DNA from 2 places in the Streptomyces sp. 5K101 genome. Region 2 is predicted to be linked to the other one. Evidence: riboswitches for the same ligand, from Rfam matches in the RefSeq annotation. Region 2 holds a riboswitch; the other holds the start of a gene.
The links. A riboswitch is a leader RNA that binds a small molecule or an ion and turns the genes downstream of it on or off. The one in region 2 is predicted to bind glycine.

Region 1 (7,594 bases), on a different contig from region 2:
CCGCGGCGAGGGCTCGATCTCCGTCTTCGACTTCGCCCGCAACAAGGTGACGAAGAAGTGGCAGTTGCCGGACGGCGGCAGCCCGGACATGGGCGGCGTGTCCGCCGACGGCAAGGTGCTGTGGCTCTCGGGGCGTTACGACGCCGAGGTGTACGCCATCGACACGAGGACCGGCGAGCAGCTCGCCCGCATCCCCGTCGGCAGCGGCCCCCACGGGCTCGCCGTCTACCCGCAGCCCGGCCGCTACTCCCTCGGCCACACCGGCGTCTTCCGGTAGGCCCGCGAACTCGGCCACGGGCGGGTGACGTTGCACGGGCGGTGCCACGGGGACCATGAGCAGCCGGGGCGGGGCTGCGTCCCCGCTCAGTACGCCGCGAGGACCGCCTCCGAGCCGACGGGCCGGTACCCGGCCGCCTGGAACGCCCGTACGCTGCGGGCGTTGCCCGGCGCCTGCTGCGACCACACCACCGGCCCCGGCACCAGATGACGGGCGGCACGGGCCAGTGCCTGGCCGAGGCCCTTGCCGCGCGCCTCCTCGTCGACCTCGACCGACACCTCCCAGCGGTCCGCCACCCCGCGGCCGAGGATCAGCACTCCCGCGTCGGCGGCCCACACCCGCACGTCCCGGCGGCGCTTGAGGGCACTCGCCACGCGGGGATGGTCCGGGTCCACCAGCTCACGCAGCCGGAGGCCGGGGTCGCCGGGCAGCGAGCCGGCGACGGTCACCAGGTCGATGGTGTCCATACGGCGGCCCGTTCGGGCCATCAGGGCCCACAGGAACCCCGGATTCATCGCCGCCGCGAGCGGATCGGCCGCCGTCGCCGCCAACTGCTCCCGTACCCATGCCGGATCCTCGTCGGTGAAGACCACCGAGTGGGCGGTGAAGGCCACCACGCCCGCGTCCCGGGCGTCCGGTTGCCCGACCACCGTCACCGATCCGTCCGGCGGCGGAAACCGTCCCTCCGCCGCGGCTTTGAGAATCTCCGCCAGTGTCCCGCTCATCGCACGCCTCCCCGTGCCCGTGGTCCCGGGCTCCCCTCCATGATCACCCGAACGGGCCGATAATCTGACCCCCGTCAGTAATGCACCAAGAAGGGGTGGACTGTGGCGGACATCGAGGAAGCACGCAAGGCGTTCGACCGTTACGACGCGGACGGCGACGGCTTCATCACTGCGGCCGAGTACAAGACGGCGATGGCTCAGATGGGTGACTGGAACGTCACCGAGTCGGTCGCCGAGGCCGTGATCGCCGCGCAGGACACCGACAAGGACAAGCTCCTGTCGTTCGACGAGTTCTGGGACCACCTGAACAAGGCCTGAGGCTGCGGCGCGGGGCCCGTCGGCGGCACCCGCGCGTAGGTCCGCAGAAACGACGAGGCGCCCCCCGGGATCCCGGGGGGCGCCTCGCCCGTGTCGGACGCTCAGCACTCGATGATGTTCACCGCGAGACCGCCGCGCGCCGTCTCCTTGTACTTCACCGACATGTCCGCGCCGGTGTCCTTCATGGTCTTGATGACCTTGTCCAGGGACACCTTGTGGGTGCCGTCGCCGCGCATGGCCATCCGGGCGGCGGTGACGGCCTTGACCGCCGCCATGCCGTTGCGCTCGATGCACGGGATCTGGACGAGGCCGCCGACCGGGTCGCAGGTCAGGCCCAGGTTGTGCTCCATGCCGATCTCCGCGGCGTTCTCGACCTGCTCCGGAGAGCCGCCGAGCACCTCCGCGAACGCGCCCGCGGCCATCGAGCAGGCGGAGCCGACCTCGCCCTGGCAGCCGACCTCGGCGCCGGAGATGGAGGCGTTCTCCTTGAAGAGCATGCCGATCGCGCCCGCCGCGAGCAGGAAGCGGACCACACCCTCCTCGTCGGCGCCGGGCACGAAGTTCACGTAGTAGTGCAGGACCGCCGGGATGATGCCGGCCGCGCCGTTCGTCGGGGCGGTGACGACCCGGCCGCCGGCCGCGTTCTCCTCGTTCACGGCCATCGCGTACAGCGTGATCCACTCCATGGCGAGCGCCTGCGGGTCGCCCTCGGAGCGCAGCTTGCGGGCCGTGGTGGCCGCGCGGCGGCGGACCTTGAGGCCGCCGGGCAGGATGCCCTCGCGGGACATGCCGCGCGCCACGCACGCCTCCATGACCCGCCAGATGTCCAGCAGTCCGGTGCGGATCTCCTCCTCGGTGCGCCAGGCCTTCTCGTTCTCCAGCATCAGCGCGGAGATCGACAGGCCGGTCTCCCTGGTGAGGCGCAGCAGCTCGTCACCGGTGCGGAAGGGGTACTTCAGCACGGTGTCGTCGAGCTTGATCCGGTCCTCGCCGACCGCGTCCTCGTCGACCACGAAACCGCCGCCGACCGAGTAGTACGTCTTCTCCAGCAGCGTCGTGCCCTCGGCGTCGTGGGCCCGCAGCGTCATGCCGTTGGCGTGGTAGGGCAGGGCCTTGCGGCGGTGCAGGACCAGGTCCTTGCCGAAGTCGAAGCCGATCTCGTGCATGCCCAGCAGAGAGATCCGCTTGTCGTGCTTGATCCGCTCGACCCGGTCGTCGGCGGTCTCGACGTCGACCGTGCGCGGCGAGTCGCCCTCCAGGCCCAGCAGGACGGCCTTGGGCGTGCCGTGGCCGTGGCCGGTCGCGCCGAGGGAGCCGTACAGCTCGGCGCGTATCGAGGCGGTCGGGGCCAGCAGGCCCTCGTTCTTCAGCCGCCGGGCGAACATCCGGGCGGCACGCATCGGGCCCACCGTGTGGGAGCTGGAGGGGCCGATGCCGATCGAGAACAGGTCGAAGACCGAAAGGGCCACGGAAAACTCCTTGTGGGGTGGTAGACGCCGGTGTCTGCCAGGTGGTGCAGAGCGATGCGGTGGAAACGTGGTGCGGGGCACCGCGCTCACTGTCCAGTGTGCGCGGTGCCCCATTTGTTTGGCTCCGGGCCGTTACGGGAGATCCGTCACAGTCCGGGGTAGAGGGGGTGCTTGTCGGCGAGGGCGGTGACCCGGGCGCGCAGGGCCTGCGCGTCGTAGGTGGGCTTGAGGGCCTCGGCGATGATGTCGGCGACCTCGCGGAAGTCCTCGGCCGCGAAGCCGCGGGTGGCGAGGGCCGGGGTGCCGATCCGCAGGCCCGAGGTGACCATCGGGGGCCTCGGGTCGTTCGGGACGGCGTTGCGGTTGACGGTGATGCCGACCTCGTGGAGGCGGTCCTCGGCCTGCTGTCCGTCGAGCTCGCTGTTGCGCAGGTCGACCAGGACGAGGTGCACGTCGGTGCCGCCGGACAGGACGGAGACGCCGTGCTCGGTGACGTCCGCCCGGACCAGGCGCTCGGCGAGGATCCTGGCGCCTTCGAGGGTGCGCTGCTGGCGCTCCTTGAACTCGTCGCTCGCGGCGACCTTGAAGGAGACGGCCTTGGCGGCGATGACGTGCTCCAGCGGGCCGCCCTGCTGGCCGGGGAAGACCGCGGAGTTGATCTTCTTGGCGAGCTCGGCGGTGGACAGGATGACGCCGCCGCGGGGGCCGCCGAGGGTCTTGTGCGTCGTGGTGGTGACCACGTGGGCGTGCGGCACCGGGTTGGGGTGCAGACCCGCGGCGACCAGGCCCGCGAAGTGGGCCATGTCGACCATGAGGTAGGCGCCGACCTCGTCCGCGATCCGGCGGAAGGCGGCGAAGTCGAGCTGCCGGGGGTACGCGGACCAGCCGGCGACGATGAGCTTGGGCTTGGACTCCTTGGCCAGGCGCTCGACCTCGGCCATGTCGACCTGCCCGGTGGCGTCGTCGACGTGGTAGGCGACCACGTTGTAGAGCTTGCCGGAGAAGTTGATCTTCATGCCGTGGGTCAGGTGACCGCCGTGGGCCAGGTTCAGACCCATGATCGTGTCGCCCGGCTTGAGCAGCGCGAACATGGCGGCGGCGTTGGCCTGCGCGCCGGAGTGGGGCTGCACGTTGGCGTGCTCGGCGCCGAACAGCTCCTTGATGCGGTCGATCGCGATCTGCTCGACCACGTCGACGTGCTCGCAGCCGCCGTAGTAGCGGCGGCCGGGGTAGCCCTCGGCGTACTTGTTGGTCAGGACGGAGCCCTGGGCCTCCATGACCGCGACCGGGGCGAAGTTCTCCGACGCGATCATTTCCAGGGTGGACTGCTGACGGTGGAGCTCGGCGTCGACAGCGGCGGCGACATCCGGGTCCAGCTCGTGAAGAGGGGTGTTGAGAAGCGACATCACTCGGTCCCTAACGTCGTGGGTCAGCCCGCGAAATCGGTGTACTCGTCGGCGGAGAGCAGGTCCTTCGGCTCCTCGGCGACGCGCACCTTGAAGAGCCAACCGCCCTCGAAGGGCGCGGAGTTCACCAGCGACGGGTCGTTGACGACATCCTCGTTGGTCTCGGTGACCTCACCGCTGACCGGCGAGTACAGGTCGCTGACCGACTTGGTGGACTCCAGCTCGCCGCAGGTCTCGCCCGCGGTCACCGTGTCACCCACCTCGGGGAGCTGGACGTACACCACGTCGCCGAGCGCGTTCGCCGCGTGCTCCGTGATGCCGACCGTCGACACGCCGTCCTCGGCGGCCGACAGCCACTCGTGCTCCTTGCTGTAGCGCAGCTGCTGGGGGTTGCTCATGACCTGAATTCTCCTGTACGCGGGGGAGTGGTGGTGAACGAAGAGGGGGTGCGGACGATCACTTCTGGCGCTTGTAGAAGGGCAGCGCCACGACCTCGTACGGCTCGTGCGTGCCGCGGATGTCGACGCCGACGCCCGGCGTGCCCGGCGCGGCATGGGCAGCGTCCACGTACGCCATGGCGATCGGCTTGCCGAGGGTCGGGCTCGGCGCGCCCGAGGTGACCGTGCCGATGACCTTGCCCTCGGCGACCACGTCCATGCCGGCCCGCGGCACCCGGCGGCCCTCGGCGACCAGGCCGACGAGCTTGCGCGGCGGCGCCGTCTGGGCGCGCTCGGCGGCGGCCGCGAGCGCCTCGCGGCCGACGAAGTCGCCGTCCTTCTCGAACTTCACGACCCGGCCGAGACCCGCGTCGAACGGGGTGAGCGCCGTGGTCAGCTCGTGCCCGTACAGCGGCATGCCCGCCTCCAGGCGCAGCGTGTCGCGGCAGGACAGGCCGCAGGGGATCAGCCCGGCCGGGGCACCCGCCTCGGTCAGCGCCTGCCACAGCTTCTCGGCGTGCTGCGGCTCGACGAACAGCTCGAAGCCGTCCTCGCCGGTGTAGCCCGTACGGGCGATGAGCGCCGGGACGCCCGCGACGGTGCCCGGCAGGCCCGCGTAGTACTTCAGGCCGTCGAGGTCGGCGTCGGTGAGCGAGGCGAGGATGCCGGGGGACTGGGGACCCTGGACCGCGATCAGCGCGTACGCGTCGCGGTCGTCGCGCACCTGCGCGTCGAAGCCGGCCGCGCGCTCGGTGAGCGCGTCGAGGACGATCTGGGCGTTGCCGGCGTTGGCCACGACCATGTACTCGGTGTCACCGAGGCGGTAGACGATCAGGTCGTCGACGATGCCGCCGTTCTCCTGGCAGATCATCGTGTAGCGGGCCCGGCCGGGGCCCACCGTGTCGATGTTGCCGACGAGCGCGTAGTTCAGCACGTCGACGGCCTGCGGGCCCGTGACGGTGATCTCGCCCATGTGCGAGAGGTCGAAAAGACCGGCGGTCGTGCGGACGGCGTGGTGCTCGTCGCGCTCGCTGGCGTAACGCAGCGGCATGTCCCAGCCGGCGAAGTCGGTCATGGTCGCGCCCAGCGAACGATGCAGGGCATCGAGCGCTGTACGACGGGGGGCGTTGCTCATAGGTAGGGCTCCCAGGGCATGGCTGCGAGGACAATCCTCCCCATCTGTCATCGGAACCTGAGAGGTTCGCCGCGACCCCGCGTATGGATGGTCGTGGCTTGCACCTTGGGTGGAGCCGTCCGGGCGACTCTCTTTTCAGATCTGCCTCATCGCACGCGGTACGGGGCCTGAGAGATTCAAGGGAGGAACTTGCTCCTTCGGCGCCCCGCCACACCAGGTGGCCGGGACTCTCCCGCGCGGATTCAAGCGGCCGGTATGCAGTTGGCGCGCACATCATTGCACGCCTGCGGCGGGAGTGGGGCGCGCGGACCGTGGCAAAGTCGGTTGTCCTGTATTACCAGTTCTTTACACTTCATGGGCAAGGGTGGGGTGACCCGACTTGGGGGAGCGTGATGATGTTGCAGCGGTCCGGCGCATACGCCGCCACAGCTGCGGGGATGCCCGTCCAGCAGGGCGCCTCCGTCAGTGGCCTGCTCGGGGCGCCCGCGCCCGTCCTGCGCGACCTGCGGGCCCGCGCGGGCCGCGGCCCGCGCGCCCTGGAGTTCGCGGCCGGTGACGTGGTGGTCGTCTCGGGGCTGCCCGGGAGCGGCAAGACGACGATGATGAAGCGCGCGGTGACCGGGCGCGGGATCGACTCGCAGGACACCCGTGACCGGTGGGACGCGCGCACGCCCCGCCTTCTGCCCTACGCCGTCTACCGCCCCCTCGTGCGCCTCGCGCACTACGCGGGCCTGTGGCGCGCCCTGCGCTCGGGCGAGAGCGTGGTGGTGCACGACTGCGGCACCCAGGCCTGGGTGCGGCGCTGGCTGGCGCGGGAGGCGCGGCGGCGCGGGGCGTCGCTGCATCTGGTGCTGCTGGACGTGCCGCCGCGGGTGGCGCGACAGGGCCAGCGGGAGCGGGGGCGCGGGGTGTCGGGGTACGCCTTCGCCCGCCACCGCCGGGCGGTGGGCCGCCTGATCGCCGACGCCGAGTCGGGCCGCCTGCCGCGAGGCTGCACGTCGGCGGTCCTTCTGGACCGGGAGGCTGCGGGCCGCCTCCACGTCCTCGGCTTCACGTCCCGCTGACCCTGGGGGCGGGTGAGGTCGGGGGCTCCGCCCCCACGGGTCGCCGGCGGCGCCGGTCGGCAGGGGCCGACGGCCCCGTGAGGTGCGCGCCTGTCGGGGCCCTGCCCCGCGCCCCCATGGCGCGCTTGTCGGGGCACTGCCCCGGGCCCCCATGGCGTGGGCTTGTCGGGGCGCTGCCCCGAGTCTCAAGCGCCGGCGGGGCTGGTTGTGGCGGGCGGCGCCGGTTGACCGTGCGGGCCCGGGCGCAGTACGCGGCAGGGGCGGACGGCCATGAGGCCCGGCGCACTCACCGGGGCTCCGGCCCCCGTGCCCCGCGGGTCGGGGCGGACGGCCCGGTGTGGTGGGCGCGCTTGTCGGGGCGCTGCCCCGAGCCCCGCGCCTCAATCGCCGGCGGGGCTGGTTTGTGGTCGGCGGCGCCGGTTGGCCGTGCGCGGCGGGGGCCGACGGCCCGGTGAGATGAGCGCGCTCATCGGGGACCCGCCCCCGGGCCCTCGTGGGGCATCGACGGCCCTCGCGCCCGCAGCGCGCATTCCCGGGCGCTGCCCCGACCCCCGCGCCTCAAGCGCCGGCGGGCAACGGGGGCCGGGGCGGAGGCCCGGGGTCGGGGAGGGGCGGGGTGGGGGAGGCCCCGCGCAGCGGTCCCGAGGCCCGGCCACTATCGTCGACGCCGCGAACACGCACGGCGCCGGGGCGCGCGCCCCGGGGAGGAAGAGACGAGCGCATGGAGAATCCGTACCGCGGCTGGCCCGGGAACGAGCTGGAG
Region 2 (7,594 bases):
TCGACGATCTCGATCTCCGGGATCGAGGCGTACGACTCCGAGGTCACCGGGCAGACCGCTCTGCCCTCGCTGTCGCCGGAGGCCCAGGCGGCGGTCGACGCCCTGCCGCTCGGCTCCGCCCTCCTGGTGGTGCGCCGCGGCCCCAACTCGGGCAGCCGCTTCCTGCTGGACGGTGACCTCACGACGGCCGGCCGTCATCCGCAGAGCGACATCTTCCTCGACGACGTGACGGTCTCGCGCCGCCATGTGGAGTTCCGCCGGGGCCCGGACGGCAGCTTCAGCGTCTCCGACGTCGGCAGCCTCAACGGCACGTACGTCAACCGCGAGCGGATCGATTCGGTGGTCCTGGCGAACGGCGACGAGGTCCAGATCGGCAAGTACCGGCTGGTGTTCTACGCGAGCCAGCGGGCCGTGTGACTGTCCCTCCAGACTCGTCCGGGGGGACTCCACAGGGAAGGTACATGCTGCGTACACCGACGGGCGGTGCCGGACACGGCCCCGCCGGCACGGGCGACCGGCTGATGAGCATCGGCGCGGTGCTGGCCCGGCTGCGTGACGAGTTCCCCGAGGTGACGATCTCCAAGATCCGTTTCCTGGAGGCCGAGGGGCTCGTCGAGCCGAGCCGGTCCCCGTCCGGGTACCGCAAGTTCACGGCCCAGGACGTCGAGCGCCTGGCGCTCGTCTTGCGCATGCAGCGCGACCACTACCTTCCCCTCAAGGTCATCCGTGAGCAGTTGGACGCCCTGGAGCGCGGTGAGCAGATCCAGCTGCCCGTCCAGGGTGCCCAGCGCGAGCTCTTCGAGGGCGGTGACGGCGGCCTTGGCGACGGCCGTACCGCCCGGCGGCTCGGCCGGGCCGAGCTCCTGGCCGCCACCGAGGTGAGCGAGGAGGAGCTGGCCGAGTGGGAGTCGTACGGGCTGCTCACGTCCGACGCGAGCGGCGGTTTCGACGCCGAGTCCGTGACGGTGGCCCGGCTGGTCGCCGAGCTCGGCAGATTCGGACTCGAGCCACGGCATCTGCGGGTGATGAAGGCATCCGCCGACCGGGACGCCGGGCTGGTCGAGCAGATCGTGACTCCGCTGCGCAGACACCGTAATCCGCAGACCAGGGTGCATGCGGAGGCCACTGCCAGGGAGCTGGCCGCACTGTCCGTGAGACTGCACGCGGCCCTGGTGCAGAGCGCTCTCGGGATCCGGCTGCACTGATCTTGGACCAGCCCGACTACCCAAACCTCATCCGCACGTCCTAGGGTTGCTGTGTGAACGAGCTCGACGTTGTGGGTGTCCGGGTCGAAATGCCCTCGAACCAACCGATCGTGCTCCTGCGTGAAGTGGGAGGCGATCGGTACCTCCCCATCTGGATCGGACCTGGGGAGGCGACCGCGATCGCCTTCGCGCAGCAGGGGATGGCCCCCGCCAGACCCCTGACGCACGACCTGTTCAAGGACGTCCTCGATGCGGTGGGCCAGGAGCTCACCGAGGTCCGCATCACCGACCTGCGCGAGGGCGTGTTCTACGCGGAGCTGGTCTTCGCCAGCGGGGTCGAGGTGAGCGCCAGGCCGTCCGACGCCATAGCGCTGGCCCTGCGCACCGGGACGCCGATCTACGGCAGTGACGGTGTGCTCGACGACGCGGGGATCGCCATCCCGGACGAGCAGGAGGACGAGGTGGAGAAGTTCCGCGAGTTCCTCGACCAGATCTCGCCGGAGGACTTCGGTTCCAGCAGCCAGTGAGGCCGTCGCGGGTGGTCAGCGGCCGACCGTGCGGCATCGGCGCATTCGAGTAGCCTTTCCCCGGATCGGGGCACGAGAAACCACTCTCAGGGTGATTATCACTCGGCGTGCCGAGTGTGGCGATCGTTGACGCACCACTGGCGACTCCCTACCTTCGAGGTGGCAGGTCAAGGACGGAGGTCGGCGTGAGAAGCAGCGGCGACAGTACGGCTGGGGGCGGCCCCGGAGTCAGTCCGGTGGGAGGCGGGCCGTATCCGCTGCACAACGGCGCGGCCGACCCCTCCTCGGACACCATCGGATACCGCGGACCGACCGCGTGCGCGGCGGCGGGGATCACCTACCGGCAGCTCGACTACTGGGCTCGTACGGGCCTGGTGGAGCCGAGCGTGCGGCCGGCGTACGGGTCGGGCACCCAGCGGCTCTACAGCTTTCGTGACGTGGTCGTCCTCAAGATCGTCAAGCGGTTCCTGGACACCGGCGTCGCGCTGCAGAACATCCGCGCCGCCGTCCAGCACCTCAGGGCCCGGGGCTTTCGCGACCTGGAGCGGATGACGCTGATGAGCGACGGGGCGACCGTCTACGAGTGCTCGTCGCCCGACGAGGTCGTCGATCTGCTCCAGGGCGGTCAGGGGGTCTTCGGGATCGCGGTGGGCGTCGTGTGGCGCGACGTCGAGGCGGCCCTGGCGCAGCTGCACGGCGAACGCGTCGACACGGGCGAGACCTTGATCGGCAACAACCCCGCCGACGAGCTGGCGAGGCGCAGGCGCGATCGCGCGGGATGATCCGGGGAGCCGTGGCCGCACGGCACCCCGCGTACCACCATCGATGTCAGTGGCGTAGGGCAGCATCGATGGTGTGAGATCCGCGCCGACGATCCTGCATCTGGACATGGATGCCTTCTACGCCGCCGCCGAGCAGGCGGCGAAGCCCTCGTTGCGCGGAAAGGCCGTGGTGGTCGGGGGGCTCGGGCCGCGGGGTGTCGTCGCCACCGCATCGTACGAGGCGAGGCGCTTCGGCGTGCACTCGGCGATGCCGATGGCGCAGGCCAGACGGCTCGCGCCGAACGCGGCGTACCTGGTGCCGCGGTTCTCGCTCTATCGCTCGGTCAGCGAGCAGGTCATGGAGCTGCTGCGGCAGCTGTCGCCGCTCGTGGAGCCGCTCAGCCTGGACGAGGCCTTCGTCGATCTGGAGGCGGGCGGTGCCGCCCACGACTCGGTCTCGGCGCGTGCCACGGGGGAGCGGCTGCGGGCCGACATCCGGGCGGTGACGGGGCTGACGGGGTCCGTCGGCCTGGCGGGCTCCAAGATGTTGGCGAAGATCGCCTCCGAGCAGGCGAAACCGGACGGCCTCGTCCTGATAGAGCCCGGCACCGAGAGGGAGCTGCTCGGGCCCCTGTCCGTACGCACCCTGCCCGGCGTGGGCCCGGCGACCGGCGAGCATCTGCGACGCGCTGGGATGACCACGGTCGCCGACCTCGCGGAGGCCGGCGAGGACGAGCTCGTACGCCTGCTGGGCAGGGCTCATGGCGCGGCTCTGTTCCGGATGGCGCTCGGGCACGACGACCGTCCGGTGGTCGCCGAGCGGGACGCGAAGTCGGTTTCCGTGGAGGACACCTTCGACGTGGACCTGCACGACCGGGTGCGGGTGCGGATCGAGGTGGAGCGGCTCGCCGAGCGCTGTGTGCAGCGGCTGCGGGCGGGCGGGCACTCGGGCCGGACGATCGTCCTGAAAGTCCGGCGCTACGACTTCTCGACGCTCACGCGCTCCGAGACGCTCAGGGGGCCCACCGACGACCCCGCGGTGGTGCGGGAGGCCGCCGGCCGGCTGCTGGAGTCCGTGGACACGACAGGCGGCGTACGGCTGCTGGGGGTCGGGGTCACGGGGCTTGCCGACTACACGCAGGAGGATCTCTTCGCGCAGGCCGCGGCCGAGGAGGCCGCGGCGGCCTCCTCGGCCGCGTCGCCGGTCGAGGCCGCTGAGCCGCCGGAGGGCGTCGAGCGGGAGGCGGCACCGGCGGCTCCGGCACCGGAAGGGCCCACCGCGCGGCACTGGTCCGCGGGGCAGGACGTCCGGCATGCCGTGTACGGGGCGGGCTGGGTGCAGGGGAGCGGCGTGGGGCGCGTGACCGTGCGCTTCGAGCAGCCGGGGTCGGCGCCGGGCCGGGTGCGTACGTTCCGGGTGGACGACGAGGACCTCCAGCCGTCGGACCCGCTCCCCCTGGTGCCGACGGCCTCCCCGGGCGGCGCCGGGCCTGGGGCGGAGCCACCGGGGTCGCGGGACGCAGCGCGGGGGCACCCTTACGAGACCGGAGCCTGAGGGGAGGGGTGGGCTTGGGGGCGGCGGGGCGAGCGTGTCCGTGCGTGGAGGGGGCGTCGGCCTGACGGACCGTGGCCGGAGGGCGGGCGTCAGTCGTCCTGGCCGGCGACCTGGCCGAAGGAGGAGTCACCGGTGGACGGGGCCGGCGCCGGGGGAGTGGAGAGGTCGAGACCGTAGTGGTGGTAGAGCTGGAGCTCCTGCTCGGGGGAGAGATGGCGGCCGACGCCGAAGTCGGGAGCATCCTTGATCAGGGCCCGCTCGTACGGGACGTGGAGGGCGTTGTCGATGAGCTTGCTCGGTTCCAGGGGGACGAACGCGTCCCGGCTGAACAGTCCCGTGCGTACGGCGGCCCACTCGGGCTCGCCCGTGGCGTCGTCCAGGTAGACCTCGTCGACGGTGCCGATCTTGTGGCCGTCGCGGTCGAACGCCTTGCGGCCTATCAGGCTGCGCGGATCGATATCGGTCTGCACGGTCCCTCCAGTGGGTCGCACCTGTTCTACAGTCACTACAAAAGGGCACATCTCGTGTGACGGCCACTTGAAGATTCGTCATAGGAACGCGCTGGTACCCTGGCAATCGGCTGTTGACCCTGTGCGGGAGAGTCCACCGGTGACCCCACCGGCGGCGCCGAAGGAGCAAATCCTCCCCGGAATCTCTCAGGCCCCTGTACCGCACGGACGAGGTCACTCTGGAAAGCAGGGCGGGCGTCGGACGGCATCCGCTCTCACCGACGGTGAAAGCCGGCGCGTCGTCCCACGGCGCCCGGTGAAGCTCTCAGGTTGAGATGACAGAGGGGGAGGCCGTCCGGGCATCCATGCCGCGATGCCCCTCGCAGGTCGATCAAGACCAGGAGGCCTCCCACATGACCGCCAACCGCATTCCGCTCTCCCAGCTGGAGCGAGGCACCCCCTTCGAGCAGCGCCACATCGGGCCCGACGCCGCTGCCCAGGCGAAGATGCTCGCGCAGGTGGGGTACGGATCGCTCGACGAGCTGACCGCCGCGGCGGTGCCGGATGTGATCAAGAGCGCCGAGGCGCTGAACCTGCCCGACGCCCGCACCGAGGCCGACGTCCTCGCCGAGCTGCGTGCGCTCGCGGACCGCAACCAGGTGCTCGCGCCCATGATCGGCCTCGGCTACTACGGCACCTTCACGCCGCCGGTCATCCTGCGGAACGTCATGGAGAACCCGGCCTGGTACACCGCGTACACGCCGTACCAGCCAGAGATCTCCCAGGGACGGCTCGAGGCCCTCCTGAACTTCCAGACGGTCGTCTCCGACCTCACCGGCCTGCCCACCTCCGGCGCCTCGCTGCTGGACGAGGGCACCGCGGCCGCCGAGGCCATGTCGCTCGCCCGCCGGGTCGGCAAGGTCAAGGGCGGCGTCTTCCTCGTCGACGCGGACACCCTGCCGCAGACCATCGGCGTGATCGAGACCCGCGCCGAGCCCACCGGCGTCGAGGTCGTCACCGCCGACGTGAGCGAGGGCATCCCCGCCGAGATCGCCGAGCGCGGCGTCTTCGGCGTGCTGCTCCAGTACCCGGGCGCCTCCGGTGCCGTGCGGGACCTGAGGCCGGTCATCGAGCAGGCGCACGAGCTGGGCGCAATCGTCACCGTCGCCGCCGACCTGCTGGCCCTCACCCTGCTCACCTCGCCCGGCGAGCTCGGCGCGGACATCGCCGTCGGCACCACCCAGCGCTTCGGCGTGCCGATGGGCTTCGGCGGCCCGCACGCGGGCTATATGGCGGTGCGGGACACGTTCGCCCGCAGCCTGCCCGGCCGCCTCGTCGGCGTGTCCGTGGACGCGGACGGCAACAAGGCATACCGGCTCGCGCTCCAGACCCGTGAGCAGCACATCCGCCGCGAGAAGGCCACCAGCAACATCTGCACCGCGCAGGTGCTGCTCGCCGTCATGGCGGGCATGTACGCCGTCTACCACGGACCCGAAGGACTGCGCGGCATCGCCGAGCGTACCCACCGCTACGCCACCGTCCTGGCCGACGGGCTGCGGGCCGGCGGCGTCGAAGTCGTGCACGGCGCGTTCTTCGACACGCTCACGCTGCGCGTGCCGGGCAAGGCCGCCGACGTCGCCGCCGCCGCGCGCGAGGGCGGGGTCAACCTCCACCTCGTGGACGCCGACCACGTCTCGGTCGCGTGCGACGAGACCACCGGCCGCGACCAGCTGACGGCCGTGTGGTCCGCCTTCGGCGTCCAGGGCGACGTCGAGGCGCTGGACGGGGCGAGCACCGACGCCCTGCCGGCCGCGCTGCTGCGCTCCGACGACTACCTGACCCACCCGGTCTTCCACCAGCACCGCTCCGAGACCGCAATGCTGCGCTACCTGCGCAGGCTCGCCGACCGCGACTACGCGCTGGACCGCGGCATGATCCCGCTCGGCTCCTGCACGATGAAGCTGAACGCGACGACGGAGATGGAGCCGGTCACCTGGCCGGAGTTCGGCCAGATCCACCCCTTCGCGCCCGCCGAGCAGGCCGAGGGCTACCTGACGCTCATCCACGAGCTGGAGGAACGCCTCTCCGAGGTCACCGGCTACGACAAGGTCTCGATCCAGCCCAACGCCGGATCGCAGGGCGAGCTGGCCGGTCTGCTGGCCGTGCGCGCCTACCACCGCGCCAACGGCGACGAGCAGCGCACCGTGTGCCTGATCCCGTCCTCCGCGCACGGCACCAACGCCGCCAGCGCGGTGATGGCCGGCATGAAGGTCGTCGTCGTGAAGACCGCGGACGACGGCGAGATCGATGTCGAGGACCTGCGCGCCAAGATCGAGCAGTACCGCGACGAGCTCTCCGTGCTGATGATCACCTACCCGTCGACGCACGGCGTGTTCGAGGAGCACGTCGCCGACATCTGCGCCCAGGTGCACGACGCCGGCGGCCAGGTCTACGTGGACGGCGCCAACCTCAACGCGCTGGTCGGTCTGGCCAAGCCGGGCAGGTTCGGCGGCGACGTCTCGCACCTGAACCTGCACAAGACCTTCTGCATCCCGCACGGCGGCGGCGGTCCCGGCGTCGGCCCGGTCGGCGTGCGCGCCCACCTCGCGCCCTACCTGCCGAACCACCCGCTGCAGCCGACCGCGGGCCCGGAGACCGGCGTCGGTCCGATCTCGGCCGCCCCGTGGGGCTCGGCGGGCATCCTGCCCATCTCCTGGGCGTACGTCCGTCTCATGGGCGGCGAGGGTCTCAAGCGGGCCACGCAGGTGGCCGTGCTCGCGGCGAACTACATCGCCAAGCGTCTGGAGCCGCACTACCCGGTGCTCTACACCGGCCCGGCGGGTCTGGTCGCCCACGAGTGCATCGTCGACCTGCGGCCGCTGTCGAAGGCCACCGGTGTCAGCGTCGACGACATCGCCAAGCGCCTGATCGACTACGGCTTCCACGCGCCGACCATGTCGTTCCCGGTGGCGGGCACGCTGATGATCGAGCCGACGGAGAGCGAGGACCTGACCGAACTCGACCGCTTCTGCGACACGATGATCGCGATCCGGGCCGAGATCGAGAAGGTCGCGTCGGGCGCATGGCCGGCGGACGA

Region 1: another riboswitch for glycine. It lies ahead of gcvT (glycine cleavage system aminomethyltransferase GcvT); the one in region 2 lies ahead of gcvP (aminomethyl-transferring glycine dehydrogenase).

The regions. Positions count from the first base shown of each region.
Region 1 is NZ_JBKFFO010000011.1:276,066-283,659, reverse strand. It holds gene ACLB9X_RS22600 (YncE family protein) at 1-277, shown strand, start outside; gene ACLB9X_RS22595 (GNAT family N-acetyltransferase) at 364-1,002, opposite strand; gene ACLB9X_RS22590 (EF-hand domain-containing protein) at 1,105-1,320, shown strand; gene ACLB9X_RS22585 (L-serine ammonia-lyase) at 1,422-2,789, opposite strand; gene glyA (serine hydroxymethyltransferase) at 2,936-4,195, opposite strand; gene gcvH (glycine cleavage system protein GcvH) at 4,219-4,593, opposite strand; gene gcvT (glycine cleavage system aminomethyltransferase GcvT) at 4,652-5,767, opposite strand; glycine riboswitch at 5,914-6,012, opposite strand; gene ACLB9X_RS22565 (AAA family ATPase) at 6,160-6,831, shown strand; gene ACLB9X_RS22560 (enhanced serine sensitivity protein SseB) at 7,553-7,594, shown strand, end outside.
Region 2 is NZ_JBKFFO010000023.1:56,027-63,620, reverse strand. It holds gene ACLB9X_RS30015 (FHA domain-containing protein) at 1-417, shown strand, start outside; gene ACLB9X_RS30010 (MerR family transcriptional regulator) at 462-1,205, shown strand; gene ACLB9X_RS30005 (bifunctional nuclease family protein) at 1,259-1,732, shown strand; gene ACLB9X_RS30000 (MerR family transcriptional regulator) at 1,969-2,514, shown strand; gene ACLB9X_RS29995 (DNA polymerase IV) at 2,588-4,048, shown strand; gene ACLB9X_RS29990 (PRC-barrel domain-containing protein) at 4,138-4,518, opposite strand; glycine riboswitch at 4,633-4,730, shown strand; gene gcvP (aminomethyl-transferring glycine dehydrogenase) at 4,911-7,594, shown strand, end outside.